3 regions of the Marinomonas sp. FW-1 genome follow, and region 1 is predicted to be linked to each of the others. Evidence: predicted binding sites of a transcription regulator. Region 1 holds the regulator's gene; each other region holds the start of a gene.
The links. Region 1 encodes sigma-54, which starts transcription at its own class of promoters, with help from an activator protein. Its sites were predicted from a motif close to TGGCACNNNNNTTGCTNT; they were not measured.

Region 1 (10,151 bases):
ACCAGTCTCAATACGGTCTGGCATTACTGGGTAGCTAGTGCCATGTAGAGCTTCAACACCATCCACAACGATTGTATCGGTACCATGACCCGTAATTTTGGCCCCCATTGCAATGAGGCATTCAGCCAAATCCACCACTTCCGGCTCACGTGCAGCGTTTTCTAAAATAGTCTGCCCATCCGCTAACGTCGCAGCCATGAGTAGATTTTCCGTTCCTGTTACAGTCACTTTATCAAAGAAAATGCGCGCACCTTTAAGGCGACCGTCAACACTAGCAACAATATCGCCGCCTTCTACACTAATAGTTGCGCCCATCGCTTCTAAACCACGTAGGTGCAAATCAACTGGTCGACTACCGATAGCACAGCCACCTGGCAGAGACACAATCGCCTTACCAAAATGGCTTACCAACGGACCAAGGACCAAAATAGAAGCGCGCATGGTTTTCACCAGCTCATAAGGTGCTTCGCAATTATTAAGTGTTGAAACGTCAAGCTGAACACTCATTTTTTCATCAACCACGACACCACAGCCCATGGAACCTAACAATTCCAACATGGTGGTAATATCGTGCAAATGAGGAAGGTTTTTGATCGTAATTAATTCTTTTGTTAACAAAGTGGCTGCAAGAATTGGCAGTGCAGCATTTTTCGCGCCAGACGCACGAACAACGCCATTAAGCCGAGCACCACCGGTAATCAGAAGCTTATCCATATTTTTAATCTCTTATAATCGCTTAATTACAGCTTATTTATTTGTTCGGGCGTGTAGGTTTTCATCGTAACGGCATGAATGGCGCCACTGGAAATAGCTTCCTGAAGATGAGAGTAGACAAGCTGCTGTCTTTTAACAGTCGATAATCCTTCAAATTCGCTTGTTACTACTACTACTTGAAAATTGCATCCTTCCCCTTCAGCGATTACTTCGCAATTAGGGATAGAGGATTCTAAAAGTGCTTTAACTTCACCTGCGTTCACAGTCGCTCCAATAGATTAAATATACATAATTGCCTTTATTCTACATTAGTACAGCCAACTACTTAACACCTCAAAGCCCAACTCTGAATAAAAAACTAGCTGTTTTCTAACATTTTAATCTAGGCTGACAATTGGGCAGACAAAAAAATCCGAACCCACAGAGTGAATTCGGATTTTTAAGGTGTTCTGTTGCCGTAAAAATTATGACTTTTTAGCTAACGACTCTTTCCATGCCGAAATAGCAGACTCAATATCGTTTCTATTTTGCTGCATCATCACACCGAACTGCTTGCGAAAAGTCAGACCAAAGTTAATGTTATTAATAACGACGTTACTCAACATCCAGTTACCTTGCTCTGCCTGCTCCATATAAAAAGAAATATTTAGAACACCGCCCGCTTCCATTTGAAAATTGACATCCACTTTGGTTTCGTTACCGCGACCTTGAGGCCCTAAAGGCAGAACGTTAATTCGGTCCGCATCCAGCTCTAAAAGAGATGCGCCATAAGTTTTGAGCAAGGTATCCTTGGTGACATTGGCGAAACGAATTCTTTGTTCTGGGGAAGCTCTACGGTAATACTTACCCATTACCTTTTTAGAGAAGTCATCAAAATCAACCACATCCTTCAAAATATCATTAACTCGCTGCTCAAGTAGCGCAGGATCTTTCGCTAAAACAGCCTTATCAGCAACAATATTAGTTCGAAACGCCTCAACAACATTAACCACAGTGTTTCTAGCATCATCCACGTTAGACCACGCGAAATTTGCACCGACTAGGGAAAGAAATAAAAACACACCTGAGAAAAATCTAGTCATAATATTACTCCGAATCACCTGCTTTGAATAAAAATTGACTAATTAAGGTTTCCAAAACGAGAGCTGACTGCGTATCAAATATCTCGCCACCATCTTTCAGCATTTCATCCTCTGCACCGATTGATATCCCTAAATACTTTTCACCCAACAAGCCACTGGTCAAAATAGCAACAGAGCTATCCGTGGGAATATTATCAACATCCGAATCTATGTTCATGGTAACTAGCCCCATGTATAAATCCTTATCAAAGGTAATGGATTCAACACTACCGACATTAACACCAGCAATCGTCACTTTAGCTCGATTACTTAACCCACCAATATCATCAAATCTTGCCACTATCTGATACGTGTCTTTTTTATCAGAAAACGCCAATCCACTGACCTGAACGGCAAGGTAAACAAAGGCCATAATACCAACAACAATAAAGGCCCCTACAGCCAATTCAATACGCTTACTTCTCATCTTAAAAATCTCCAAACATGGCGGCAGTTAATACAAAGTCCAACGCCAAAATAGCCAATGAACCTAAAACAACAGTACGAGTAGTTGCTTTACCAATCCCCTCAGAGGTTGGTACACACTCATATCCTTGATAGACAGCAATCCAAGTAACAGCAACAGAGAAAAAGACCGCTTTAATAAAGCCGTTAAGAATATCAGTATCAAAATAGACTGACTGCTGCATCAAGGACCAAAAAGCGCCATCATGGACGCCCAACCAATTAACGGAAACAACAAGCCCCCCGATAATCCCAGTCGCTGAAAATATCAAACTCAACAAGGGCAAACAAATGACACCTGCAATAAATCTAGGCGCAATCACTCGACGAAGCGGATCAACGCCCATCATTTCAAAGCTAGACAACTGCTCCGTTGCTTTCATCAAGCCAATTTCAGCAGTTAACGATGATCCGGCACGGCCAGCGAACAATAGAGCCGTTACCACAGGCCCCAATTCTCGTAGCAGAGCCAGTGCCAACAACTGACCAACCGCTTCTTCCGAGCCAAACTTTGCCAGTATGCTATAGCCCTGTAGCGCCAAAACCATCCCTATAAAAGCACCAGAAACAACGACAATAACAAGAGATAAAACACCCACAGAATACAACTGCTTGACCAGCAGATTTAAAGACTCTTTCGGTCTAACTGGCAACCTCACGATACTCTGCACCAAGAAAATACCTGCACGCCCTACTGACTCTAGCCAGTTCAGCAATGCGGCTCCAAGCTCTGCAATCATCTTCATAAAACACCCTTACCAGCATCAGCGCGGTTTTCTGGATAATGAAATGGTACTGGACCATCTGGCTCACCGTTTAAAAACTGTTGAACCTCAGCATTATCTGATGCCCTTATCTCATCGGCAGAGCCTTCAGCGATAACACGACCGCCCGCTAAAATGCACACATGATCCGCAATTGAAAGAGACTCTTCAACATCATGAGACACAAGCACTGAAGTGATGTTCGCCGTATCATTTAACTGGCGTATTAATTTAACCAGAACGCCTTTTGAAATAGGATCTTGGCCTGTAAATGGCTCGTCATACATGACTAATTCAGGGTCCAACGCAATCGCCCTAGCCAATGCCACGCGTCGAGCCATACCACCAGAAAGTTCAGAAGGCATTAATTTCGCTGCGCCACGCAAACCGACACTGTAAAGCTTATCCAAAACTCTTTTAGAGATGGTTTCTGCATCAAGCTTGGTATGCTCCTCCATAGGAAAAGCGATATTTTCAGCTACACTCATATCACTGAACAAAGCACCACTCTGAAAAAGCATGCCCATTTTCTTCCTCGCCTTATACAGGTTCGACCTAGACAAAGCGTGGATGTTTTTACCGTCCACCAACAACTCACCGGAGTCTGGTGCTAACTGAGCAGCAATAAGGCGTAACAACGTTGTTTTACCTGTCCCGCTTGGCCCCATGACAGCAGTAATCTTCCCGCGAGGAATGGTCAGGGAAACGTTTTCGTAAATAACCCTATCCCCCCTCGAAAAACTCACATTTCGGACTTCAATATAAGCATCAGTCACTAGTACACCCTTACCATCCTTCCTAAATATGGATTGATACTATCACTGCCCCCCAACAATTAGAATCGCGGCAAAGGCAAAACTACTTTGTTTGCAAGATCAAGCCTTGAATTTAGTTGCTAAACCTCATTAAATGGTGCCTTCTAATTTCAATGAGTCTTACTACCCATTATGCTGTTATTTTCCGTTGCTCTCATCGCTGGACTAATTTTACTCGTCATTAGCTCTGACAAATTCATTGAGCATGCCGCATTGGTGGCTGAAAAGCTTAATGTAAGCCCTATGGTCATTGGTATCACACTGGTGGCGTTTGGTACTTCTGCTCCTGAAATGGTGGTTTCTGCTATCGCCGCACTGGATAATGCACCTGAAATAGCAATCGGTAATGTTTTAGGCTCCAACATTGCCAACATCGCTCTAGTGTTGGGTGTCACTTTATTATTCTCTGCCATCCCTATCGCAAAAGGGCTTTCGACGAAAGAAGTACCTCTGGTGTTAGCCATCACAGTACTGACTGGTTTTTTACTCTATGACCAAGCACTAGGGTTATGGGATGGTGTAATACTCATCATTGCATTTGTCGCCGTGCTGATAATCCTATTACGCGGTAACAAAGATTTGGAAAGCGAACTAAAAGAAGAGCTTCCCGCAGATGATGGCTCATCAACATTAAAATCCTTAATCATTGCGTTAATTGGACTGGTTGTACTCATAGGTAGCTCTAAACTTCTAGTTTGGGGCGCCATTGGCATAGCGACTGCTTTGGGAGTGAGCGAGCTAGTTATTGGCCTGACTATCGTTGCAGTTGGAACCAGCCTTCCTGAGTTAGCAGCTTCTGTTAGTAGTGTGAGAAAAGGACATCATGATATCGCCATTGGCAACGTACTAGGTTCAAACGTATTTAACCTAGCCACCGTATTACCTTTACCAGCACTGATCGCCCCCGGCATAATCGACCCAAGTGTCGTGCAGCGTGATTTCCCTTGGGTACTAGGATTAACGGTCGCACTTGCTATTGCCATCTTTATATTCAAAAAATCTAAGAGCAATGCAATCCCTAGATGGATAGGCCTGCCTTTCATTGCATCCTATGGCATATATATATTTGCAATCAGTACGAATGGCGCGCCATAACAATGAATTTAGCAAAGACACTTAAAACCAGAAACATTCTACTATTAGCGGCAGTAACTGTGGTTATTGCTTCGATTAGCTGGTACAGCACAAAGCCATCAAGAAACTTAGTCGAAAGCGATGCACTTCGTGGCTCGCCCGATTATTTCATCACCGATGTGCAGGTAAAAGAGTTTGATGAAAATGGAGGGCTAATCGAAACACTGAACGCCAAACAAACCTCTCACTATGACCTTAAAGAGAAAACCTTGCTCGAACAGCCTAGTGTTGCCCGATATTCAGAATCGGGACAATGGCATGGAAAAGCAGATAAAGGGGTTATTGAAGACGGAAGTAATGATATTCTATTAACAGACAACGTAAGAGCAACGAAAAAATATCAGCAGTCTGAAGACATCCAGCTTAGCTCGGACAACATGCACTACGTAGACAAAGACAAATCATTGACCAGCTACGGAGCTGCTACCTTGATATCAACCCAAGGAAAAACCTCCGCGAATAAGATTACAACCTTTATAAACTCAGAAGAAGTCGTGATGACAGGATCTGTACGAGGAAACTATGAAACAACTCATTAACGCCAGCATGTTGCTCACTTCTGCCCTTATTGGACAATACACTTACGCTTTACCAGATGACCTTAACAAGCCATTAGAAATTCAAGCTGATGAAGCCTCTTTCGACCAGAATTCAGGCGAAGCCATCTATAAAGGCAACGTCTTTGTAAAACAAGGCTCCATAGAAATCCAAGCACAGTATTTAAAAGTCACAACAGACCCAAGCACCCGCAGATTTAACAGCCTAGAAGCCACAGGGTCGCCAGCAAAATTCAGTCAACAAATAGATTGGAATGGCAACATAGTTATCAGTAGAGGGAATGAAATCCACTACCAAACCGACGAATCCAAACTTGAAATCACTGGAGATGGATACCTAAGCCGTATGCAGAATTCTATCTCCGCTGATTACATTCTCTACATGATCCAAGATGGCACCTTTAGCGCAGAGAAAAAAGATTCTGGTCGCGTCAATATGACCTTACAGCCACAAACTACTGAGGCAAAATAATAGATGGCCTTACTAGAAGCAAAACACCTTGCAAAAAGCTATAAAAAACGCAAAGTAGTAAAAGACGTCTCAATTTCCGTTGAATCAGGCCAAGCCGTTGGTTTATTAGGACCAAACGGAGCAGGAAAAACCACCTGTTTCTATATGATAGTTGGTATGGTCGCCAATGACGCTGGCGGCATATTTATTGACGGCATAGACATCACCCATGACGCCATGCACACTCGCGCCCAAAAAGGTGTTGGCTATCTTCCTCAAGAGGCATCTATTTTTAGAAAAATGTCTGTAGAAGACAATATTTTAGCGATTTTAGAAACACGCAAAAATCTCACTAAAGCACAACAACATGAAAGATTAGAAGAGCTCTTAGAAGAGTTCCATATCACCCATATCCGCACCAACTTAGGAATGGCATTATCAGGAGGTGAAAGGCGCCGGGTAGAAATAGCAAGAGCGGTTGCAATGAACCCAAAATTCATTCTGCTTGATGAGCCATTTGCTGGAGTAGACCCAATCTCCGTTGGTGACATAAAACAAATAATTAAACACCTCCAAGAAAGTGGAATCGGTGTCCTAATTACCGATCATAACGTCAGAGAAACCCTCGACATCTGCGATAAAGCTTACATTGTTGGTAATGGTTATATCATCGCATCAGGCGATGCCAGTACAGTCATCAACAATGAACAAGTAAAAAAGGTCTATTTAGGCGACGACTTCCGCCTATAACCCCTTATCATTGCTGTAGAAAGGGAGTAGTATGCACAACTCGTTCCAATTCACTCAAACAAAAAGAGTTGCTCCATGAAGCAGTCTTTACAATTAAAGCTAGGTCAACAGCTAACCATGACCCCACAACTGCAGCAAGCTATACGCTTACTGCAGCTTTCTACGTTGGATTTGAAGCAAGAGATTCATGAGTTCCTAGAGTCGAACCCACTGCTTGAGCTTGATGATGACGAGCAAACTCATAATGAGTTACCTGCTAGCATAGAGTCAAAAAGCGCAACAGAAACACCTCTAGATAACGGTGAAGAAGCACGCCTAGAGTCCGAATGGACAGAAAGCATCCCAGAAGAGCTATCCATAGACAGCAATTGGGATGATACTTACCAAAGTTCAGCTGCGGTCAGTGACAACCTTAGCTTTGAAGGCGATAGCGATTTTGAAAGCCGTAACGCACCTGCTGAAAGCATTCAAGACCATCTTATCTGGCAACTAAACCTTACTCACATGTCTGATAGAGACCTTGAGATTGCCTATGCCATCATTGAATGTGTCCAGCCTGATGGATACTTAAGCATTACACCTGACGACATCTGCGAATCACTAAGCATTGAACTTGAAGACCTAGAAATGGAAGAAGTCATTGCGGTTCAACATAGACTGCAGCGCTTCGACCCAGTCGGCGTCTGCTCTATTGATTTACGTGATTGTCTGTTGGTGCAATTAGAAGCTTTCCAGACTCACCCTCTATACAAAAGCACCTATAACCTTATTGACCATTATTTACCCTTATTGGGCAATAGAGATTTTGCGCAACTAAGCCGCAAAACAAAATTAAAAGATGAAGCGCTAAAAGAAGTCATTAGCTTAATTCAACAACTAAACCCGCGCCCAGGCTCGGTTATTGATGCCGATGATACCGATTACGTTATTCCTGACGTGTCAGTCAAAAAACGTAATGACGTTTGGCAAGTTGAATTAAACAACGACGCTCTTCCACCAATAAAAATCAATGAAACCTATTCCGCCATGGCCAGCACCGCTGCCACAGCCGAAGATGCTTCTTACATCAAAAACTCACTACAAGAAGCTAAATGGTTCATGAAAAGTTTACAAAGCAGAAATGAGACGCTACTAAAAGTAGCCAGCTGCATTGTCAGCAGACAGATCGATTTTTTTGAGCTTGGTGAAGAAGCCATGAAACCAATGGTGCTTCATGACGTAGCTGAAGAAGTAGGCATGCATGAGTCAACCATATCTAGGGTAACCACTCAAAAATACATGCACACACCAAAAGGGATATTTGAATTAAAATATTTCTTTTCGAGCCATGTTAATACAGCCTCTGGTGGTGAGTGCTCTTCGACAGCAATTAGGGCCATGATCAAAAAACTTGTTGCTGACGAACCTGCTAAAAAACCTTTAAGTGATAATAAGTTAGCTGCCATTTTGGCAGATCAAGGCATACAAGTTGCTCGACGGACTGTAGCCAAATACCGTGAGGCGATGAACATCCCTCCTTCCAATGAACGCAAACGACTGATCTAAACGGAAAGCATTTTATCATGTCCTTGAAATCATTATTAAAAGCAGACCTCGTTCTCGCAAAACAAGATATCATTAGCAAGAAACGCGTATTAGAAAACCTCGCGGAAGTAGCGTCAAACCGACTTCACTGTGATAACGAAGCCGTCTATGATGCACTGCTAGGTCGAGAAAAACTTGGAAGTACTGGTATAGGCAATGGAATAGCCATTCCGCATTGTCGACTAGAGTCCGCAAATCACACCGCTGTAGTGGTAATGTCACTACAGACGCCTATCGATTTTGACTCTATAGACAAACAAGCTGTCGATCTTATATTTGCGTTAATTGTTCCGCCACATGAATGTGACCAACATCTATCAACACTGGCTCAAATTGCAGAATTAGCACAGTCTCCAGAATCATTGGACAAGCTGCGTACTGCTCAAAGCAACGAAGAGCTATTCAGTATTTTCAACTCATTAATATAGGTATAAAGCATGCTGGAAGAGTCTATTGTTATTATAAACAAACTTGGCTTGCATGCCCGTGCAGCAGGCAAACTCATAGAAACAACCACACGCTTTTCTTGTGATATCACCATCGAAAAAGATGGGCGTAATGTGGATGGAAAAAGCATCATGGCAATGATGATGCTTGCTGCAGGAAAAGGCACCGAAATCAAAATCAAAGCGAATGGTGAAGATGAGCAAGAAGCCATTAACGCGATCGTTGAATTAATCAACAATCGTTTCGGTGAAGATGAGTAAAGAGCATCATGTCGGAGCAAAACACCCTTAATCATTTGCAAACGGTAACCGAGTCCCTTGAGACCGGTGCCACAATGCAAATTCGCTACCTACTTAATGGTGCCCTACCTGCACAAGATGTTGCTCGACTATTAGAATCGTCTCCGCCAAAAGAGCGTAAGCTTTTATGGGAACTCATCGAAGACAAAAACGAAGGCGAAGTATTACAGTATCTGACTGAAGATATTGGCGTTCAATTCATGAAAAACATGAATACAGAACGCCTTATCGCCGTCTCAGAACACTTTGAAAGTGATGACTTAGCCGACTTATTACAGCACCTGCCAGAAAAGATCGTGAAAGAAGTGCTTGCGTCGATGACGGCGCAAGACAGAAAAAGAGTTGAAGACCTATTAAGCTACTCAGAAGACTCTGCTGGCGGCTTAATGAATACGGATACGATAACAATTCGTCCAAATATCAATGTGGACATTGTTTTTCGCTATCTTCGCAGGCACGCAAAGATTCCAGACATGACTGACAGTTTATTAGTCGTCAGTCGCTCAGATAAACTTCTCGGTGTACTCCCCCTTACTAAATTGCTGGTTTCCAACCCTAATGCCACCGTGCGTGACATTATGGAAACCGAGTTTACTGTGATCAATGCAGAGACACCTGCAAGTGAAGTTGCGCAGTTATTTGAAAAAATGGACCTTGTCTCCGCTCCCGTTATTGATGGTGAAAACAGAAAATTACTAGGTCGTATCACTATCGATGACGTTGTCGATGTTATTCGTGACGAAGCTGAACACTCCATGCTAAGCATGGCAGGTCTCGATGACGACGAAGACACCTTCTCCCCTATTATGAAAACCACCAAACGACGTGCGGTTTGGCTTGGCATAAACCTTATTACAGCCTTTATCGCCTCTTATGTGATTGGACTATTTCAAAACACACTCGATCAAGTGGTTGCATTGGCAATATTAATGCCTATTGTTGCCAGTATGGGCGGTATCGCTGGCTCACAAGTACTGACACTGGTAATTCGAGGCATCGCACTGAACCAGATTGGCGCAACCAATACACGCTGGCTTTTAAATAGAGAAC
Region 2 (10,151 bases), 790 kb from region 1:
TCTTCCCATATTACTTAATAAACACTATTCTAGACTATAGTTCTTATTATTTTATTATTGATCCACAAGCGGTATTTCGGTTTTTTAAGGAGAATATAGGGTATGTCTGACACTGGTCGTTCAGAGCAGGACTCTTCGTCACCAGAATCTTATGAAGATAATGACATCATTAATGAGGGTGGTGAAGACGTGACAGGAGTAACGAATCAAGCGACTCCTGAAGAAGCTGCCGACCAATGGCGAATTAAAAGTGCTTCGTTAGAATACCCGAATCCGTTATTAGATTGCTTAGTTCTGCTAAGTAAGTATTTTTATAATCCTTACACTGCCGATGGTATTGCCGCGGGTTTACCTATCACTGAAAATGAAATGACCCCCGAGCTTTTTCAACGCGCTGCACAGCGCATAGGTTTGAGCTCACGTTTTGTTAAGCGTCCCCTGTTAAAAATCCCAGACATGGTGCTTCCTGTCGTCCTTCTATTGAAGGAAAAGCAAGCCTGCGTTTTATTGGAATTGGATAAAGAGTCTGGCACCGCCAAAATATTTCGACCAGAATCTGGGGAAGGGGAAATAACCTTACCGATTGAGCAACTGACTGAGTCTTTTTCTGGTTACTGTTTTTTTGTACGCCCTTTGTATCAATTTGATAAGCGTTCAGCGAAAAATGATGACGAAGAAAAGAAAAAGGGTCATTGGTTCTGGGGAACTGTGACTGGTTCTTGGCGTATTTATCGAGACGTTTTCATCGCTTCCCTGCTGATTAATATCTTTGCCGTAGCCAGCCCGCTTTTTGTGATGAACGTATACGATCGTGTTGTGCCTAACAATGCATTTGATACGCTTTGGGTCTTGGCTATTGGCGCCGCGGTTGTCTATTTGTTTGATTTTTTATTGCGTATGTTGCGCTCTTACTTTATCGATATTGCTGGGAAAAAATCAGATATATTGATTTCGGCCTCTATTTTTTCCAAGGTGAACAATATCACCATGGCGTCTCGTCCCAAATCGGTTGGGGCGTTCGCAAAAAACCTCCAAGAATTTGAGAGTATTCGAGATTTTATTACTTCAGCGTCAATCACTACTCTGGTTGATATTCCATTTATGTTTCTTATCATTGGCGTGATATGGATGATCGGTGGACCTGTTGGTTATATCCCCATCGTGACTATTGCCTTAATTTTGCTTTACAGCATTATTATCCAAGTGCCTTTGCGTCGCTCCATTGAAGAAAGCCAAAAAACAGCCTCACAGAAAAACGCGGTATTGATCGAAAGTCTTTATAACGCTGAGAGTGTTAAGCTCAATAACGCCGAAGGCGTAATGCAAAAGCAATGGGAAAGTGCGGTTGGTAACATTGCCGATTGGGGCGTGAAAACGCGTCAACTATCACAGTCCTCTTCTTCTTTTGCCATGGTTGCGCAACAGTTAACAACCGTGATCATTGTGATTGTGGGTGTCTATCAGATCGCAGAAGGGAACATGAGTATGGGGGCGTTGGTGGCCTCTGTTATGTTGACAGGTCGCGCACTTGGCCCCATGGCGCAGGTGGCGAGTTTAGCAACTCGATACAATCAAGCGAAGTCGGCCTTTACCTCAATAAATGAAATTATGTCCTCTCCAGTTGAAAACCCTGACGATGTTAAGTTTGTGCATCGTCCTGTCTTTAAAGGAGAATTTCAATTCGAGGCGGTTAATTTCGCTTATCCTGATCAAGAGCAAGCAGCGGTAAGTGAAATTAATATTAATATTAGGCAAGGAGAGAAGGTCGCCATTATCGGGCGTATCGGATCCGGAAAATCGACCATTGGTAAGTTGATGACAGGCCTTTATACACCCAATAGCGGTGCAATAAGAATAGATGGTGTGGACCTTCGTCAGGTTAATCCTACTGATTTACGTCGTAATGTTGGCGCTGTATCCCAAGACGTTAATTTATTTTATGGCTCTATCAAAGATAATATCGTCATGGGCGTTCCTTACATGGAGGATGACGCTATTATTCGAGCGGCTGACCTGTCAGGTGTTTCTGAGTTTGCTAATCGTAAGCCAAGTGGTCTAGACAGTAATGTTGGTGAGCGAGGTGCTTTACTGTCAGGTGGACAGCGTCAAAGTATTGCGATCGCTCGTGCGTTACTTTTTGATCCACCAATCCTTATTTTGGATGAACCCACCGCCTCGATGGACAATACAACTGAGACGCGAATGAAGCGAAGACTAATGGAAGGGTTAAAAGATAAAACGCTTATATTAATTACACATAAGGCCTCTATGCTGGATATGGTTGACCGTATTATCGTAATGGATAATGGTCGCTTGATTGCTGATGGTCCAAAAGCTCAGGTGCATGAAGCACTTCGCCAAGGCAAATTAAAGGTCAGTTAATAATGAGTAAAAAAACATCAATATCTCAAAGTGATTTAGAGTATTTGACTAACCGAAATGCCGCTTTGATGCTGAAGACGCCTCGTGGCGGCCGTATCATTCTATGGGTGATTTTTATATTCATCACCGTTGCATTAGTGTGGGCTCACTATACTTCGTTGGATGAAGTGACTGTTGGTGAGGGAAGGGTGATTCCTTCGAGTCAGGTTCAACAAATTCAAAACCTTGAAGGTGGTATTTTAAAAGAAATTAACGTAAAGGTTGGGCAGGTTGTCGATAATGATCAGGTGTTGATGACGATCGAAAACACAGAAGCGCTATCTTCATTAAGGGAGCAACAAGCAGAGTCGATTAATTTACGGGTGCGTGCCACACGTCTTCAAGCAGAGTCTTATGGTGTTAAACCTGAGTTTGATGCTGATGTTATGAAGGAAAACCCACAGGTGGTTAATCGAGAGCTTGATTTATACAAGAATCGCTTAGAGTCACTGCGTACTAATCAGGCTAGCTTTGAGCAGCAGATAGCACAGCGGCGACAAGAGATTGTTGAATTACAGGCGAAGCTGGCAAACTTGAAGCAAAGTTATGCATACTCTAAAGAAGAATTAGCGTTAACTCGACCTGCTTTTGAGCAGGGAGCTGTATCCAGGGTTGAGTTATTACAGCTTGAACGGCAAGTGAACCAGCTGCAGGGGGATTTAGAAGCCACTCAATTGGCTATTCCAAGAGCCGAGTCAGCGTTAAAAGAAGCGCAGAGTAAGCTCGAAGAAAGTGATGCTAAATTTCGTGCTGATGCCCAAGAGGATTTAACCGCCGTTCGAAGCAAGTTGGATCAACTGCGTGAAACCAGCGTATCACTAGCTGATAAAGTTTCTAGAACGCAGGTTAGATCACCGGTTAAAGGGATTGTGAAACAAATTCAAATCAATACGGTGGGTGGCGTTGTTAAGCCTGGAATGAGTTTATTGGAAATTGTACCTATTGAAGACTCGCTATTGATTGAAGCTAAAGTTCGACCCGAAAACATTGGTTTTATACAGCCAGACTTGAAAGCGGTTGTTAAGTTGTCAGCCTATGATTTTGCTATTTTTGGCGGGTTGCCTGGTGTTGTTGAAAACATCAGTGCTGATACCATTCTGGATGAAGAAGGCAACAGTTTCTATTTGGTTAGGGTGAGGACGGATAAGAATTATTTAGGGACTGAAAAATCGCAATTACCAATTATCCCAGGTATGCAAGCGACCGTAGATATTATAACAGGCAAGAAAACGCTACTCGATTATTTATTGAAACCAATTCTAAAAGCCAAGCAGAATGCGCTTCGTGAGCGTTAATTACAAAAAAAACGCCAAGGTTTATATTCGGTAACAAATGTTAACAAACTGTCATTGTTAGCTGGTTAGAATAGCTAGGTTGCACTCAATAGGATGAGGTTTATTTTGAAAATTTTGTGTTGGAATACAGATGACGCCGTTTGGACACATTGGAATAGTGTAGTCGCAGTTGGAATTTCATTATTTCGTGCTGAGACGATAGAAGATGTGCGTGAATCGTTAACTGTATCACCATCCGAGTTTGAATATTGCTTTATGTATTTAGGCAACGACTCTTTTTCCAAAGATGTAGAAGATGTTGCGGCATTATGTTCAGCGTTTCCAAAACAAAAAGTGGTCGTTTTTCCGAATCAATTTAGCCAAAGTGCAGCACTAAGATTATTTTCGGTAGGCGTAAATGGTCAATGTGCACCTTATATTGGTAAGGAGCAATTATCACTGGTGTTGTCCGTGATTGACTCTGGCGAGATTTGGGGAGGGAAGGCTTTCATAGAGCAACTCATTCAACAGTCTGCACCGACTGAACCAACGTCTAATAACACGCTTGAGCATTTGTCTGACAGGGAATGGAGTGTTGCTAGATGTATTGCAAAAGGCCTTTCAAACAAGCAAATTGCATTGGAGTTAGAGATCACCGAGCGGACCGTGAAAGCTCATCTTACTTCTGTTTTTAAGAAAACCAATACTAAAGATCGTTTAGCCTTGGCTCTTTTAGTGAAATCACTTGATACGGTGCATTAGGTCGTATCCTTAGCGTCCTCTGCACATTTTTGGTTCATTTCACTTTTTTGCCGCTCAATCACATCAGAATGAAAGGGGATTTTCGACTGCAGCAGCGCTCTATTGTTGCTTATCCTCCGTATTTATCTATTTTCTGTGTATCTTAATGGCGCAATTTTTGCAGTTTACTTGAGTGTAACTTAACGCTTTCAAAGAGAATGCACCATGTCCGCTCCCCCCGAAAAAGAATTGACTGTGATGTTGGTCGATAATGAGCCTGCAAGAGCGGCTATTGTAGAACAAGCTATGATGGATAGCGGTTACCGTGTCATTAGACGTTTAGAGAATGCTAAAAACCTAACCGAAGCCGTAGCAGAGTTTCAACCAGATATGGTGATTATTGATATTGAATCACCTGATCGAGACATGTTGGAAAATATGTCTCGTCTCACTAAAGATAATCCTCGCCCAATCGTGATGTTTGCTGAACAGGATGACTCTAAGTATGTAGAGGCTGCCATTAGGGCTGGGGTAAGCGCCTATGTGGTTGATGGCGTCAATAGCGGTAGCGTCAAAGCATTATTACAAGTGGCTATTGCGCGATTTAGGGAGTTTCATGCTCTTAGGTCTGAGCTTGAGTCGGTAAAAAGCCAGCTTGAAGATCGTAAGCTGATAGATAAAGCAAAAGGTTTAATCATGAAACATCAGAAATGTGATGAGCCAGCGGCCTATCAAGCTCTTAGAAAACTAGCAATGGATCGTAGTCAACGTATGACAGATGTTGCTAGAAATATCATATCTGTCATGGAGTTGATGGGAGGTTCAAAATGAACACAGTGCAATCAAATAGTCTTATTCAGCAAGCGGATCCCATTCGTATCGGTTTTATCCCACTTATCGATTGCGCGCCTTTTGTTATTGCTCAAGAGAAGGGCTTCTTTGTCGATGAGGGCGTCAATGTTGTACTTTCTAAAGAGGCATCTTGGGCAAGTATTCGTGACAAGGTAGCGTTTAATTTGCTAGACGGTGCGCACATGTTGTCATCAATGCCGATCGCTGCCAGCCTAGGGATAGGTAGCATCAAAACAGCAATGCAAACCAGTTTTACCGTAAGCCACAACGGTAATGGCATAACGATTGGTAATTTTCTGTACGACCAACTGCAACATTTTGCTGACTCTTCTCTGGACATCCGAACGGGCGTCGCTTTAAAAAGGCTCATTGATCATCGAGGTGACAAAGTCGCGCCGTTGCGTTTTGCGATGGTGTACCCTTATTCCTCTCATAATTATCAGTTACGGGATTGGCTGAGTCGAGCTGGTATTAATCCGGATAAAGATGTCCAAATAGTGGTTATTCCTCCGGTAAAAATGGTCGATAACTTAAGACGTGGCGATATAGATGGCTATTGTGTGGGTGAGCCATGGAATAGCTTGGCGGTTGAGCAAGGTGTTGGTCATATGCTGGTCACAGGATATGAAATTTGGGGAAGCACTCCGGAGAAAGTATTTGGAGTGAACGCCCTTTGGGCCGAGCAAAATCAAGCACAACATCTTGCGATTATTCGGGCGTTAGATAAAGCCTGCGCTTGGGTAGATGTCGCAGAAAACCAAGCTGAGCTTCTTAGTATTTTGAGCCATCCAGATTATTTAAATTGCACTATGCAGCAGTTGGTGTATGGCTTTGGTTCTATTAAACCAAAGGGACAGTTTGATTGGCCAATGGAAGCGTTTCAGCGTTTTTCCGGTAGTGATATTAATAAGCCACTGCCGAGTTATGCATTATGGGTCATGGCTCAGATGCATCGCTGGCAACAGTTAGGTGGTGTGTCCAAGCTAAACCAGTTAGCCGAGCAAATTTATCGTAAAGATCTTTACTACAAAGCACTGGGCTTAGTTGAAGACAAAAATGCCATAGAGTGGCAGCTACCAGAGGCAGACGAAGCAACTTGGTTATCTTTGGTGGCGGATGGGGAAATTCGTTTGCACCCTGAAGGGATTTTAAAGGGGTTTGAAAGATTGGCGTAATGCGCATCGGATGATGTGATGTTTTAGTGCGCTGTGCATGATTATTGGGCAAGAATAAAGATGTTCTTATCGGTCTGCATTTCAAAATTGAGCGGAAAAAATACAAAAAACCATATAAAACAGTTGTTTATTTTAATTGGCACACTGCGTGCTTTGTAAAATACATAGAGAAAAATTTTTTGAAAAAAAATGGTGAAATTGGCAACGGTCGTTAATTGTCACCCACATTACTGAATCTCCAAAGTCGGATTTTCTTTGAATGGCAAAGGCGCCTGCAAACACATTCTATTTGTGTTGTGCATGCGCCTTTTTTTGTTTTTCTACTTTTTGAAATGTATTTAGTTGCGGAGTATGACAATGAACCTAAGATTTTTGAAAGCCTTAGATCCCCTTCCTAAAATGGGTTTTTCCATATTAATGGGGTCCGTTCTGTTATCTGGTGTTGCCCAAGCGGAGGTTGGTTATGCGGAAAAGGAAGAGCTTAAATTTGGTTTTATCAAACTAACCGATATGGCGCCATTGGCGATTGCGTATGAGAAAGGCTATTTCGAAGATGAAGGGCTGTATGTCACTTTGGAAGCTCAAGCAAATTGGAAAGTTCTGCTCGACCGAGTGATTGATGGGCAGTTAGATGGCGCTCATATGCTAGCGGGTCAGCCACTGGGTGCAACTATTGGGTACGGTACGAAAGCGCACATAGTGACCGCTTTTAGTATGGATTTGAATGGTAATGGTATTACGGTTTCCAACGATGTTTGGGATGAAATGAAGAAAAACATTCCAAATGGTCCAGATGGCAAGCCTGTTCATCCAATCAGTGCCAGTGCTTTAAAGCCTGTAATAGATGGCTATAAAGCCCAAGGCAAACCATTCAAAATGGGCATGGTGTTTCCCGTCTCCACTCATAATTACGAGCTGCGTTATTGGCTTGCTGCTGGTGGCATTCATCCAGGTTATTACGCCCCAGCGCGAGGCGACACCAGTGGTCAGATTAATGCCGATGCTTTGCTGTCTGTTACACCGCCACCGCAAATGCCAGCCACCATGGAAGCGGGAACGATTTCAGGTTACTGCGTTGGTGAACCTTGGAACCAACAAGCTGTGTTTAAAGGGATTGGTGTGCCAGTCATTACCGATTATGAAATCTGGAAAAATAACCCAGAGAAAGTCTTTGGTGTGAGCAGCGACTGGGCGGATCAATACCCCAACACGCACATTCGTGTTGTCAAAGCCATGATTCGTGCTGCGAAATGGCTAGATGAAAACAACAATGCTAATCGCCCTGAGGCGGTAAAAATCCTCTCGCGTAGCCAATATGTGGGCGCTGATTACGATGTGATCGCCAACAGTATGACCGGTACTTTTGAGTATGAAAAAGGCGATAAACGTGACATTCCAGATTTCAACGTCTTCTTCCGTCATCACGCAACTTATCCCTATTACAGCGATGCGATTTGGTACCTAACGCAAATGCGTCGTTGGGGGCAAATTTCCGAACCTAAGTCTGACGAATGGTTCATGAAGATCGCTAAAGATGTCTACCGTCCTGATATTTATGCGCAAGCGGCACAATCCTTAATAGAGGAGGGTGTCATGTCGGCAGACGAGTTTCCTGATTTTGATAAGGAAGATGGTTTTAAACCACCTCAAAGCGACTTTATTGATGGTGTCATGTATGACGGTAAACACCCTAATGATTATCTGAAGCGATTTAAGATTGGTCTAAAAGGCGATGATCAGGTCTAAACCAAACACGATAAGTGAGATAAAGATGATGATATCAAACATAACCATGGCTTCTTTAAAGGATAAGATCAGCGCATTTTCTTTGAAGGGCGTTCTACTGCCAGTCTTTGGAATTATAGTTTTCATCTTGTTGTGGCAAGCAGGAGCAAGTCGAGTTCATACCTCTCTGGGAGAATTTCCTGGCCCTGTTGTGGTGTATGAACAGTGGAATAGTTTGGTGGCAGAACACCAGAATGAACGAGTGAAGGCCGAAAAGTTTTACGTCCGCCAAGAAGAGCGTATTGCGGAACGTCAAGCTAAAGACCCAAGCTATGCTGGCATTATCCGGGATTACACTGGTAAGCCGACCTTTTTTGACCAGATATTTACCAGCTTGTACACCGTTCTAGCTGGGTTTGGTCTGGCCAGCCTTATTGCTATTCCTGTAGGGATTTTGATTGGTTTGAATCGTTCTGTTTACAGTGCCCTGAATCCGGTGATTCAGGTATTTAAGCCGGTTTCTCCGCTGGCATGGTTGCCTTTGGTCACTATGGTCGTGAGTGCGAGTTATGTATCTGATGATCCTATGTTTTCCAAATCATTCTTAACGTCCATGTTCACGGTCACCTTGTGCTGCATGTGGCCAACTTTGATAAATACGGCGGTGGGGGTCGCAGCGGTCGAAAAAGACTTGCTTAACGTATCCAAAGTATTGCGCCTTGGGTGGGTGACACATGTGATGAAGATCGTCATTCCGTCCGCGATTCCTTTGATGTTCACAGGTTTACGTCTGTCATTAGGTATTGCATGGATGGTGTTGATTGCGGCGGAAATGTTGGCGCAAAACCCAGGGCTAGGGAAGTTTGTTTGGGATGAGTTTCAAAATGGCAGTTCGAACTCGTTGGGCCGAATTATGGTGGCTGTTCTGATGATTGGTTTTATTGGGTATTTGTTGGATCGAGTGATGTTGGCATTCCAGCGCTTCGCTTCTTGGGATAAGACGCAGGTGCTTCGATAAGAAGCGATTTGTCGAAAATACATTAATTTAGAGTGCGCTAACGGAGAATGCTATGACAACACATTTAGATATAAGCCATATTTCTATTGAGTTTCCTACACCAAAAGGGCCTTTTAAAGCGCTTGATAATGTCAGCCTAAAAATACAGAAAGGCGAGTTTGTATCGCTTATTGGTCATTCGGGTTGCGGTAAGTCTACCGTCCTTAATATCGTGGCTGGTTTGTATGACGCAACGGAAGGCGGCATTTTATTGGATGGTCGTGAAGTTAAGGGGCCAGGACCGGAGCGTGCGGTGGTTTTTCAAAACCATTCTTTACTGCCTTGGCTAACTTCTTACCAGAATGTCGAATTGGCAGTGAAACAGGTTTTTCGCAAAACCAAATCGAAGAAAGAAATGCATGACTGGATCATGCATAACTTAGAGTTGGTGCACATGACCCATGCCGCTGATAAGCGTCCAGATGAAATCTCTGGCGGTATGAAGCAGCGTGTTGGTATTGCTAGAGCGTTAGCGATGGAGCCTAGTGTTTTACTGATGGATGAGCCTTTTGGAGCATTGGATGCCTTGACTCGGGCACACCTTCAAGATTCGTTGATGGAGATTCAAAAAGACTTAAACAACACTGTGATTATGATTACTCACGACGTGGATGAAGCCGTGCTGCTATCGGACCGTATAGTCATGATGACGAATGGCCCAGCTGCCACTGTTGGAGAAATTCTCCATGTTGACCTTGAGCGCCCGCGTGAACGTCTGGCTTTAGCGAATGACCCAAGATACGTAGATTATCGAACTCAAGTGTTGACCTTCTTGTATGAAAAACAACGCAAAGTAGAGCCTATCCAAGCAACGACTAAGAGTAAAACGGTGGCGGCTAGTGCCAAGGTTGCCAATGCCTAGTCTTATCTCTAAGTCGGGCAAACGCCGTCTCGTCATTGTTGGGG
Region 3 (10,151 bases), 1.7 Mb from region 1:
TTGCTTTCGAGTATACTTTATCAAATTATGTATTATCATAGTTATTAACAATGAATCAGCCAAGGTGAAAGGTGTGCTATGACATTAACGGAATTGAAATACATTGTAATGCTAGCGGATGAAAAACATTTTGGCCGTGCTGCCGATCGCTGCTATGTATCGCAACCAACGTTAAGTGTTGCGGTGAAAAAGCTTGAAGAAGAACTCGGCACCGCTATTTTTGAGCGCAGCAAAAGCTCCGTGTACATCACACCTTTAGGCGAGCAAATCATTACTCAGGCCAAGCGAGTACTGGATCAAGCCAACATGATCAAAGAGTTGGCGGCATCAGGAAAGAATCAACTTAAAGGCCCTCTAAGAGTCGGCGCTATTTTTACCATCGCGCCGTATTTGTTCCCAGCTATGATTCCTTCTTTGCATAATGCCGCCTCTAATATGCCATTGTCCATCGAAGAAGACCTCACCGAAAACTTACGCCCTAAGCTGCGTAATGGCGAGTTAGACGCCATTATTGTCGCGCTCCCCTTCCGCGAGCCAGATGTCGTCACTCAACCAATTTACGAAGAAGAGTTTGTTGTGCTGATGCCAAAGACGCATCCGTGGACAAAACTGTCGCACATTGAGACCGATCAGCTTTCTACCGATAACTTGCTGCTGCTGGGTAAAGGCCACTGCTTTAGTGAGCAAGTATTGGAAGCTTGCCCTCTAGTAAACGAAGGGGAATACGGTGACGGTCGAACCATCGTTAATGGCAGCTCATTAGAAACCATACGTTACATGGTTGCGTCAGGCTTGGGAGTCACAGTGTTACCAAAGTCCGCTGTCACCAATATTAATAACGATTTACTAGAAGTTCGGCCTTTTACCGAGCCTGCGCCAAAGCGTACCGTCGCGTTGGCATGGCGTGCTAGCTTCCCTCGCCCTAAGGCCATTGAAGCATTAAGCCAATCCATCCGCGATGCTAGCAAGCACCTAAAGTTATAGAGCCTCTGAATGATCGATGGACTAGACTCACAGGACGTTCGAGAGCTTAAAGGCGTTGGCGATGCGATGGCTGAAAAGCTAGCCAAGTTGCATTTGAATACAGTACAAGATTTGCTGTTTCATTTACCCATTCGCTATCAAGACAGAACGCGCGTTGTGCCAATTGGACATCTACGCTTCGGTGACGAAGCTGTAGTCGAAGGCCAAATTACCGGCTGTGAAATAAAAATGGGCAAACGACGCAGTTTACTGTGCCGAATAAAAGACAATACAGGCACGCTTTGCTTACGTTTTTTCCATTTTTCCGCGGCGCAAAAGAAGCAGCTAGAGTCCGGTAAACGGTTGCGTTGCTTTGGTGAAATCCGTCGCGGCAGCACAGGCTTTGAAATCTATCACCCTGAATACAAGGTAATCGGTGACAACGAAACACAGGAAGAAACTGCTCAGCTTACGCCTATCTATCCACTCACAGATGGCTTAACGCAAACCAAGATTCGCCAGCTGTGTGAGCAAGCATTAGAGCGTTTAACGCCCTACAATCTACAAGAATGGCTGCCTGACGAAATTCGCACCCAATTCAGTTTGCCACCACTGAGCGACGCCATTCACTTTCTCCATCACCCATCCAGAGAAGCGAACTTAGAACTGTTACGCTCAGGAAGCCATCCCGCTCAGTATCGCCTGTCTTTTGAAGAGCTTATGGCGCATCAACTTTCTCTGATTGGTAAACGGGTGAAAGCCAAACAAGATACAGCGATCCAAGTACAAACCGCAGGCGAACTCAGCCAAAGACTGTTACAGCAATTGCCCTTTTCGCCAACCAATGCGCAAAATCGCGTGTTTCAGGAAATCCTTAAGGATCTCGGTTCAGGGCATCCTATGCTACGTTTGGTGCAAGGCGACGTAGGATCAGGGAAAACCTTGGTCGCTGCATTGGCTGCCGCCTCTGTTGTACAGGCTGGCTATCAAGTTGCCATCATGGCCCCCACAGAAATTCTCGCTGAGCAACATTATATTAATTTCAGCCAATGGTTTGAGCCTCTCGGTTTAAAAGTCGCGTGGATGATAGGCAAACTTAAAGGGAAAACCCGCGAAAAAGAGCTCGCTGATATTGCTTCAGGTGCTGCGCAAATTGTCGTTGGCACTCATGCCTTATTTCAGGACACTGTCGAATTTGACCGCCTAGCGCTTGCCATTATTGATGAGCAGCACCGCTTTGGCGTGCACCAACGTATGGCATTACGAGAAAAAGGCATGAAGCATGGCTTCCAGCCTCACCAACTGATCATGACCGCCACACCGATCCCTCGAACGTTAGCCATGTCCGCCTATGCTGATTTAGATTGCTCCATCATTGATGAACTGCCACCTGGACGAACCCCAGTAAACACGATTGTGGTATCGGATCAGCGACGCCAAGAAGTCATTGATCGGGTGAAAAGCGCCTGTGAAGAAGGAAAGCAAGCTTATTGGGTGTGTACCTTGATTGAAGAATCAGAGGCCTTGCAATGCCAAGCCGCAGAAGACACCGCTATTTTGCTGCAGGAACAACTCGGCGGCTTATCCATTGGCTTGGTACATGGGCGACTTAAAGCGCAAGAGAAAGCCGATATTATGGCCAGATTCAAGGCCGGAGACATTCAGTTATTGGTTGCCACCACGGTGATTGAAGTGGGTGTGGATGTGCCTAATTCCAGCTTAATGGTAATAGAAAACCCTGAACGTCTTGGCCTTGCTCAGCTTCATCAGTTACGTGGTCGTGTGGGTCGAGGGCAAACCGCCAGCCATTGCGTGCTACTTTATAAAGCGCCATTAGGACAACAGGGTAAAGAACGGCTTGCCACCATGCGAGAGACCAGTGATGGTTTTAAAATCGCCGAAAAAGATCTTGAGTTACGAGGGCCAGGGGAATTACTTGGCACCAGACAAACTGGGCTTTGGGAATTTAAAGTAGCCGATTTACAGCGTGATAAAAACTTGCTTGATGACGTTCAAAAAGCCGCAGCACAATTGTACCGCCACTACCCTGAGCGTGTTTCGCCATTGTTATCACGCTGGCTACCTAACCACGATCAGTATTTGAACGTCTAAAGATGTGCACACTTATCCGCATCTTCAATGTGGATAACATTAAGGGATATTAACAACCGTGGTATTTTTGACTTCTTCCATCGCAACGTAGGTACGAGATTCACGAACATGCGGTAGCGTCAATAACGTTTCACCAAGCAAAAGGCGATACGAATCCATGTTCGATACTCGTGCTTTAAGAAGGTATTCAAAATCCCCAGCAATGAGATGACATTCTAGTATTTCTGGAATTTCCGTTACCGCGGCTTTGAATTCATTAAACCCTTCTGGAGACGTTGTTTTAAGACGAATTTCAACAAACACCAGTAGTCCAGCGTCTACTTTTTTAGGGTTAACTAAGGCACAGTAGCCCGTAATGTAGCCATTACGCTCAAGCCGACGCACTCGCTCCAAACAAGGTGTTGCACTAAGTCCTACACGACTTGCTAGCTCTACATTGGATAGACGGCCGTTAATTTGTAATTCTCGAAGAATTTTTTTATCTAAGCGATCGAGTGGCTTTGCTGAGTTATCCATCTGATATGGATCTCCTTACATGACTTCAATTTATGACTAAGTCTACCATGCAGATTACAAATTATGGAAAGTGCTTTATTCAATATATTACATGTGGGTATTTAAACGAAGCACAGTAGATTTCATCAAAGCACCAAAATGATGCAAAAAAATCATTCAGCGTAATAATTCTTTACAAACTCACTATCAACGCCCCATAAGTGAGCAATAAAACACAGCTCACGTAATGGGAAGCCCTGAATTCTCTAGCATCCCTCAGAAAAATGCCTTGTTTACATTTTTATAAATACCAAGATTGAACAGTGCAAAAGGTGTAAAAAATAAGTATCTCCTAGCTATTTTCTTACAGTTTATCCTTGACTACGCCTCAAAAGAGTAATTCTATAGGGGCATGTGATGATCTTGTAGAGGAATCATCTGCATATACCTAACAACAAGAATAATTACATGTTGGCATCAAGTTTGCTTCGTTTTAATCACAGACGTAACACTCTGAACGGTAAATTTCAGCAAGATAACAACATATATAAAAAAACGCCTGGGAGGCTCAATATAATGAAATCGAATGTTTGTAAGCTACTTTCGACTGCTGCAATCGCAGCAACCATAAGCACCGGTGCTGCTGCCGCAACACTTGACGACGTTAAGTCAAAAGGATTTATCCAGTGTGGTGTTAGTAATGGTGTTCCAGGATTCTCCAATGCCGATGATAAAGGCAACTGGTCAGGTATAGATGTGGATGCTTGTCGCGCTGTTGCTTCTGCAATCTTTGGCGATGATCAAAAAGTTAAATTCACTCCTCTTTCTGCTAAAGAGCGTTTCACCGCCCTACAATCTGGCGAAATTGATATCCTTGCTCGTAACACAACTTGGACTTACACGCGTGATGCGTCTTTGGGTTTAGACTTCACAGCAGTGAACTTCTATGACGGTCAAGGCTTCATGGTTCGTAAAGATCTAGGTGTTACTTCTGCGTTGGACCTTGACGGTGCAACGGTTTGTACAGAACAAGGTACAACAACAGAATTGAACATGGCGGATTTCTTCCGTAAAAACAAATTGTCTTATGTGCCAGTTGTTGTACAAAAAGCAGACGAAGCACTATCTGCATACGACCAAGGCCGTTGTGACGTTTACACAACAGATAAATCTGGTCTAGCGGCTCACCGTACTAAACTTGCAAATCCTTCTGCTCACTTAATTCTTCCAGAAACTATTTCTAAAGAGCCACTTGGCCCTGTTGTTCGTCACGGCGACAACCAATGGAAAGACATCGTAACTTGGTCAATGTTTGTTCAAGTTAACGCTGAAGAAATGAATATCTCATCTAAAAACGTTGCTAAGGTCAAAAGTGAAACAAATGACCCAGGTATCAAGCGTCTACTAGGTGTTGAAGGTGACATGGGTGCACAACTTGGTCTTCCAGCGGATTGGGCTTACAACATTATCGCTAACGTAGGTAACTACGGTGAAGTGTTTGAGCGTAACGTAGGTCCATCTACTCCTGTAGATCTGCCACGTGGCCTTAACGCACTATGGACTGAAGCTGGCGGCATCATGTATGCGCCACCAGTTCGCTAATACCTAAAGCAACCTGCTTGGGTATTTACCCAGCGGCAAATGCCGCTGGGTTTCTCCCCCCTTTCTTACACATCTGACGAGCATTCCATTGCCTGAAACAAGATGAGCGATAAAACAACTCCAAGCAATAACAGCTTTTTGAATGACGCGGGTAATCGCGCTTTAATATTTCAAATTGTGCTACTAGTGATGGTGGTCTTTGCGGGTTATTACTTATTCAGTAACCTTCAGTCCAACCTCGATAACCGTGGAATTTCAACTGGTTTCTCATTTTTCAATGAACCAGCTGGCTTTCCAATTCTTATCCACCTAATTGAATACACTGAGGCGAATACCTACGGGCGAGCGTTTTTTGTTGCCTTAATCAATACCTTTGTTATTTCCCTATTAGGGATTATCTTAGCCACCATTATTGGCGTAATAATGGGGCTAGCTCGATTATCCAAAAACTGGCTAGTGGCACGTTTAGCCACTGTCTACATCGAAACATTGCGTAATATTCCATTACTACTGCAAATGTTCTTCTGGTATTTTGCTGTACTCGCGGCATTGCCAGCACCACGAAATAGTTATGAATTTGCCGATTTCCTATTAAATAAACGCGGCATTTATTCACCTAACCCAATCGCTCAAGATGGCTTTGGCTTGGTAATTTTCGGCTTTGTTTTGTCGATTGTAGCTTCCATTGGCTTGATTATTTGGGCGAAAAAGCGCCAGACAAGAACAGGGCTATGGTTCCCTGCTTACTGGTCGTCTCTTGGCGTTATTGTTGGTGTGACATTTCTATTTTTGGCCGTTTCTGGGTTTCCGATAGAGTTCGACCTACCGCAAAAAAGTCGCTTTAACGTAACGGGCGGTATGGTTCTTCCACCTGAGTTCGTAGCTGTGTTAGTTGCTCTATCTACTTACACAGGGGCATTTATTGCTGAAATCGTGCGAGCTGGCATATTGTCTGTTAACTGGGGACAAACCGAAGCAGCTCGCTCTTTGGGCCTTCGTGACAACCTCACTCAGCGACTGATCGTATTGCCTCAAGCATTGCGAGTCATTATCCCGCCACTCACTAGCCAATATTTGAATTTGGCGAAGAACTCTTCGTTGGGTGCCGCTATTGCTTACCCAGAGTTGGTTGCTGTGGTCATGGGTACGACGCTCAACCAAACAGGTCAGGCGATTGAAACCATCGGTCTTTGTATGTTGGTTTACGGTTCATTGAGTCTATCGATTTCGGTATTCATGAACTGGTACAACAGCAAAATGTCATTAATTGAGCGCTAGGAGGCAGATCATGGCTATTATCTTTAAACCATCACCAAGCCTCCCACCACCAGTTACATCGGTTGGTCCTGTGGCATGGGTACGTCAGAATTTATTTTCGTCCCCGCTGAATATATTCCTCACTCTTTTTAGCTTGTACCTGTTGTATTTGCTTATTCCACCTGTCATTGAGTGGGGTTTCATCAATGCAACATGGGAAGGGACGTCAAAAGCCGCTTGTACTGGTGGCGGTGCTTGTTGGGCATTTGTTGTCGTCTATTTTGACCAGTTTATGTACGGGTTATACCCTGAAGCAGAAACATGGCGCATTAATTTAGCCGTTATTCTGTTAATCGTTATGGTGGGTGCTTTTGCCATTAAAACGATCAATAAGCTGTACCTTTCTATCGCAATTATCTTTGCTTATCCCATCGTCGCTTACTTCTTGTTCGCTGGTGGCATCTTTGGCTTAGAAGTTGTAGAAACCTCTTTGTGGGGCGGCTTGTTTCTTACTGTGCTGCTTGGGGTCATTGGTATCGTTGCCTCCTTCCCATTAGGGGTGGTATTGGCTCTTGGTCGACGCTCAGACATGCCGATAGCAAAATCTGTGTGTGTGGTCTTCATCGAAACGATTCGTGCTGTACCATTGATCACTATTTTGTTTATGGCATCCGTAATGATTCCGTTATTCCTGCCTGAAGGCTTGAACTTTAACAAACTATTACGTGTGTTGATTGGTATCACTTTGTTCTCTGCTGCGTATATGGCTGAGGTGGTTCGTGGTGGTCTACAAGCGATCCCTAAAGGCCAGTATGAAGCCGCAGATGCGATGGGCTTAACCTATTGGCAATCTATGATTCTGGTTATTTTGCCGCAGGCACTAAAACTGGTAATCCCTGGAATAGTGAACTCTTTCATTGCTTTGTTTAAAGACACAACCTTAGTCTATATCGTTGGTATGTTTGACTTCTTAGGTCGAATTCAAGCCGCTAACCATGATGCAAACTGGTTAGGAACGACTGTCGAAGGTTATGCCTTTGCAGGTTTTGTCTATTGGGCTATCTGCTTTGGTATGTCTCGTTATAGTATGGCTCTCGAGCGTAAGTTAGAAACTGGGCACAAGCGAAATTAGTTAAGAATTAAAGGTCTTTATTATGACAGATACAAACATGGCTCGTGCCCAGCTAGCGCAGGGCGAAGAAGCAATCATCGAATTTAACGATGTAAACAAGTGGTACGGTGATTTTCACGTACTTAAAAACATCAACTTCAGCATCAAGAAAGGCGAACGAATCGTTGTATGTGGTCCTTCTGGTTCTGGTAAGTCAACTATGACGCGTTGTATCAACCGCCTAGAAGAACACCAAAAAGGCACCATTCTGGTTGATGGCGTTGAGATGAATAACAACCTGAAAAACATCGAAGCGATTCGTAAAGACGTGGGGATGGTGTTTCAGCACTTTAATTTGTTCCCTCATCTGACCATTTTAGAAAACCTAACATTGGCACCAATCTGGGTTCGTAAAACACCTAAGAAAGAAGCTGAAGAAATGGCGATGCATTACTTGGAGCGAGTCAAAATCGCTAACCAAGCATTGAAATACCCAGGTCAGTTATCTGGTGGTCAGCAACAACGTGTGGCAATTGCTCGTGGCTTGTGCATGCAGCCTCGTATCATGTTGTTCGATGAGCCAACGTCTGCACTTGACCCTGAGATGATCAAAGAAGTATTGGACGTAATGGTTCAGTTGGCTGAGGAAGGCATGACCATGGTGTGTGTAACACACGAAATGGGCTTCGCTAAAACCGTCGCTGACCGTGTTGTGTTCATGGATGCTGGCGAAATCGTAGAAGCGAATAAGCCTCACGAATTCTTCGACAACCCTCAACACGACCGTACTCAGATGTTCTTAAGTCAAATTCTGAATCACTAATCACTTACTATTCAGAACTAGAACTTAAAATCTGTTATATTCACAAAGCCCCTTTTATAGGGGCTTTTTTTATATAGTCTTCACTACAGGAAAATACATGGGCGCTTCCATCAACCCTAAAACAACCCCTAGATTACGCGTAGTACATCTAGCCGATCACACTGGTCGTTTGCAGGTTATTTTCCCTGAGAGCAATATGCTGGATATATCCGCGGTATCACGGCTGACGAAACGCCGTTTTGAGCCGGTTAATCATTACCACAGCTCTGGTGACCCACTGATTAAACCAAACAGTGTGACCACCATTTTAGAAGCAAGCATGTTAAAAGAGGCCGTATTTTCGATTCGTACAAAAGTGGATGGTGCCTATCACGACATTACATCTGTTGAATTAGAGTCGATGTTTTCGGGCCCTCTTAATCGTTTTGAAGCTATTTCTATTGATACCTCACTCATCAACCGCCCTGTTGATAATCACGAGCACGATGAAGAACAAATTCTTCAGGCGCTTGGCCGGTTTCAGTCCATCCGTCTTAAACAACGTATTGAAGAAACATTAGAAATTCCGCCTTTACCCGCGTCCTCTCACCGAATTATCCGCCTTTCTACTGATCAATCCGCGGGAACGGATGAGTTGTGTGACGTCATAGCCCTCGATCCAAGCTTGGCGGCTCAAGTTATTAGCTGGGCATCATCACCCTACTATGGCGCTCCAGGTTCTATAGAGTCCGTAGAAGATGCCATCATACGCGTATTAGGCTACGACATGGTGATGAACCTAGCGCTTGGCTTATCCATGGGGAATGGCTTTCAACCACCTGAAGATGGCCCACGTCACTATGAAGACTTCTGGCTAGACTCCGTGTCCAATGCTGTATTAATGGAGTCATTGGTGAAAGCCATGCCGATGCAAAATCGCCCTAAACTTGGCCATGCTTATCTTGCCGGCTTGTTACATAATTTTGGCTACTTGGGCATTAGCACTATTTTACCACCACACTTTTCCATTCTTTCACGCTACCAAGAAGCAAATGCACACTTGCCGTCTGAACTGGTTGAGATGCAAATTTTGCATTTCACCAAAGAGCAACTGGGTTCTTGGCTACTGCGTTACTGGAGTCTACCGGACAACATTTGGATGGCGATAAGATACAGTAAAAAGCCTCACTACTATGGAGAACACGCGATATTAGCGAAATTACTGTTTGTCTCTAATCAGCTACGCCATAACAATCCCATAGAGCCATCGGTGTTAGTCGAAATCGGATTGACGCTGGAAGAAGCAGAAGGCTGCCGTGATGCGATTTATCAGAAGTCTGCCGAGTTGCATAAAATGGTCGCCTTAATCAACAAAATGAACGCTTAATCTCATATGACGAAGATGCCTCAGGCGGTAATGAACCCATCTGCCGCACAACAGTTTGACTATCGCTGGTCTCCAGTACATCAAATTAATAAAATGAAAGTGCCGAAAAAGCTTTGGCCTTGGCTGATCACACAAGACTCCCTTACCGCAAAACTACACAGCGTGGGAGCATTAACTGTTGAAGTCCTTGATGACGCTTGGGGAACGCCCACAGTAAGAGAACGAAAGCGCCTAAAACTCAGCCCAAGAGACGCAGCACGTATTCGCACAGTACTGCTCAAGGTTGACGGAATCGCCGTGATTTATGCTCGCTCAGTTATTCCTGCAAAGTCCTTGAAAGGACATTGGCGACAAGTAAAACATCTACAAAACAAGCCATTAGGCGGCTATTTGTTCCAACATAGGCAGCTCAAGCGGAGCGC

Region 2: C1X04_RS06700 (ANTAR domain-containing response regulator) is a predicted target of sigma-54. The motif match lies at 4,604-4,621, and genes of this name have one in related genera.
Region 3: C1X04_RS18025 (amino acid ABC transporter substrate-binding protein) is a predicted target of sigma-54. The motif match lies at 4,043-4,060, and genes of this name have one in related genera.

Annotation. Positions count from the first base shown of each region.
Region 1 is NZ_CP025987.1:2,214,717-2,224,867, forward strand. It holds gene murA (UDP-N-acetylglucosamine 1-carboxyvinyltransferase) at 1-714, opposite strand, end outside; gene C1X04_RS10385 (BolA family protein) at 741-977, opposite strand; gene C1X04_RS10390 (phospholipid-binding protein MlaC) at 1,179-1,796, opposite strand; gene mlaD (outer membrane lipid asymmetry maintenance protein MlaD) at 1,801-2,262, opposite strand; gene mlaE (lipid asymmetry maintenance ABC transporter permease subunit MlaE) at 2,264-3,046, opposite strand; gene C1X04_RS10405 (ABC transporter ATP-binding protein) at 3,043-3,840, opposite strand; gene C1X04_RS10410 (calcium/sodium antiporter) at 4,012-4,974, shown strand; gene lptC (LPS export ABC transporter periplasmic protein LptC) at 4,977-5,552, shown strand; gene lptA (lipopolysaccharide transport periplasmic protein LptA) at 5,536-6,042, shown strand; gene lptB (LPS export ABC transporter ATP-binding protein) at 6,046-6,771, shown strand; gene C1X04_RS10430 (RNA polymerase factor sigma-54) at 6,847-8,316, shown strand; gene ptsN (PTS IIA-like nitrogen regulatory protein PtsN) at 8,334-8,783, shown strand; gene C1X04_RS10440 (HPr family phosphocarrier protein) at 8,793-9,062, shown strand; gene mgtE (magnesium transporter) at 9,071-10,151, shown strand, end outside.
Region 2 is NZ_CP025987.1:1,425,573-1,435,723, forward strand. It holds gene C1X04_RS06685 (type I secretion system permease/ATPase) at 103-2,382, shown strand; gene C1X04_RS06690 (HlyD family type I secretion periplasmic adaptor subunit) at 2,385-3,716, shown strand; gene C1X04_RS06695 (helix-turn-helix transcriptional regulator) at 3,822-4,457, shown strand; gene C1X04_RS06700 (ANTAR domain-containing response regulator) at 4,662-5,267, shown strand; gene C1X04_RS06705 (CmpA/NrtA family ABC transporter substrate-binding protein) at 5,264-6,463, shown strand; gene C1X04_RS06710 (CmpA/NrtA family ABC transporter substrate-binding protein) at 6,821-8,209, shown strand; gene C1X04_RS06715 (ABC transporter permease) at 8,235-9,206, shown strand; gene C1X04_RS06720 (ABC transporter ATP-binding protein) at 9,259-10,107, shown strand; gene C1X04_RS06725 (NAD(P)/FAD-dependent oxidoreductase) at 10,100-10,151, shown strand, end outside.
Region 3 is NZ_CP025987.1:3,882,860-3,893,010, forward strand. It holds gene C1X04_RS18010 (hydrogen peroxide-inducible genes activator) at 79-984, shown strand; gene recG (ATP-dependent DNA helicase RecG) at 994-3,075, shown strand; gene lrp (leucine-responsive transcriptional regulator Lrp) at 3,115-3,591, opposite strand; gene C1X04_RS18025 (amino acid ABC transporter substrate-binding protein) at 4,147-5,172, shown strand; gene C1X04_RS18030 (amino acid ABC transporter permease) at 5,275-6,450, shown strand; gene C1X04_RS18035 (amino acid ABC transporter permease) at 6,461-7,561, shown strand; gene C1X04_RS18040 (amino acid ABC transporter ATP-binding protein) at 7,584-8,363, shown strand; gene C1X04_RS18045 (HDOD domain-containing protein) at 8,461-9,729, shown strand; gene C1X04_RS18050 (chorismate lyase) at 9,736-10,151, shown strand, end outside.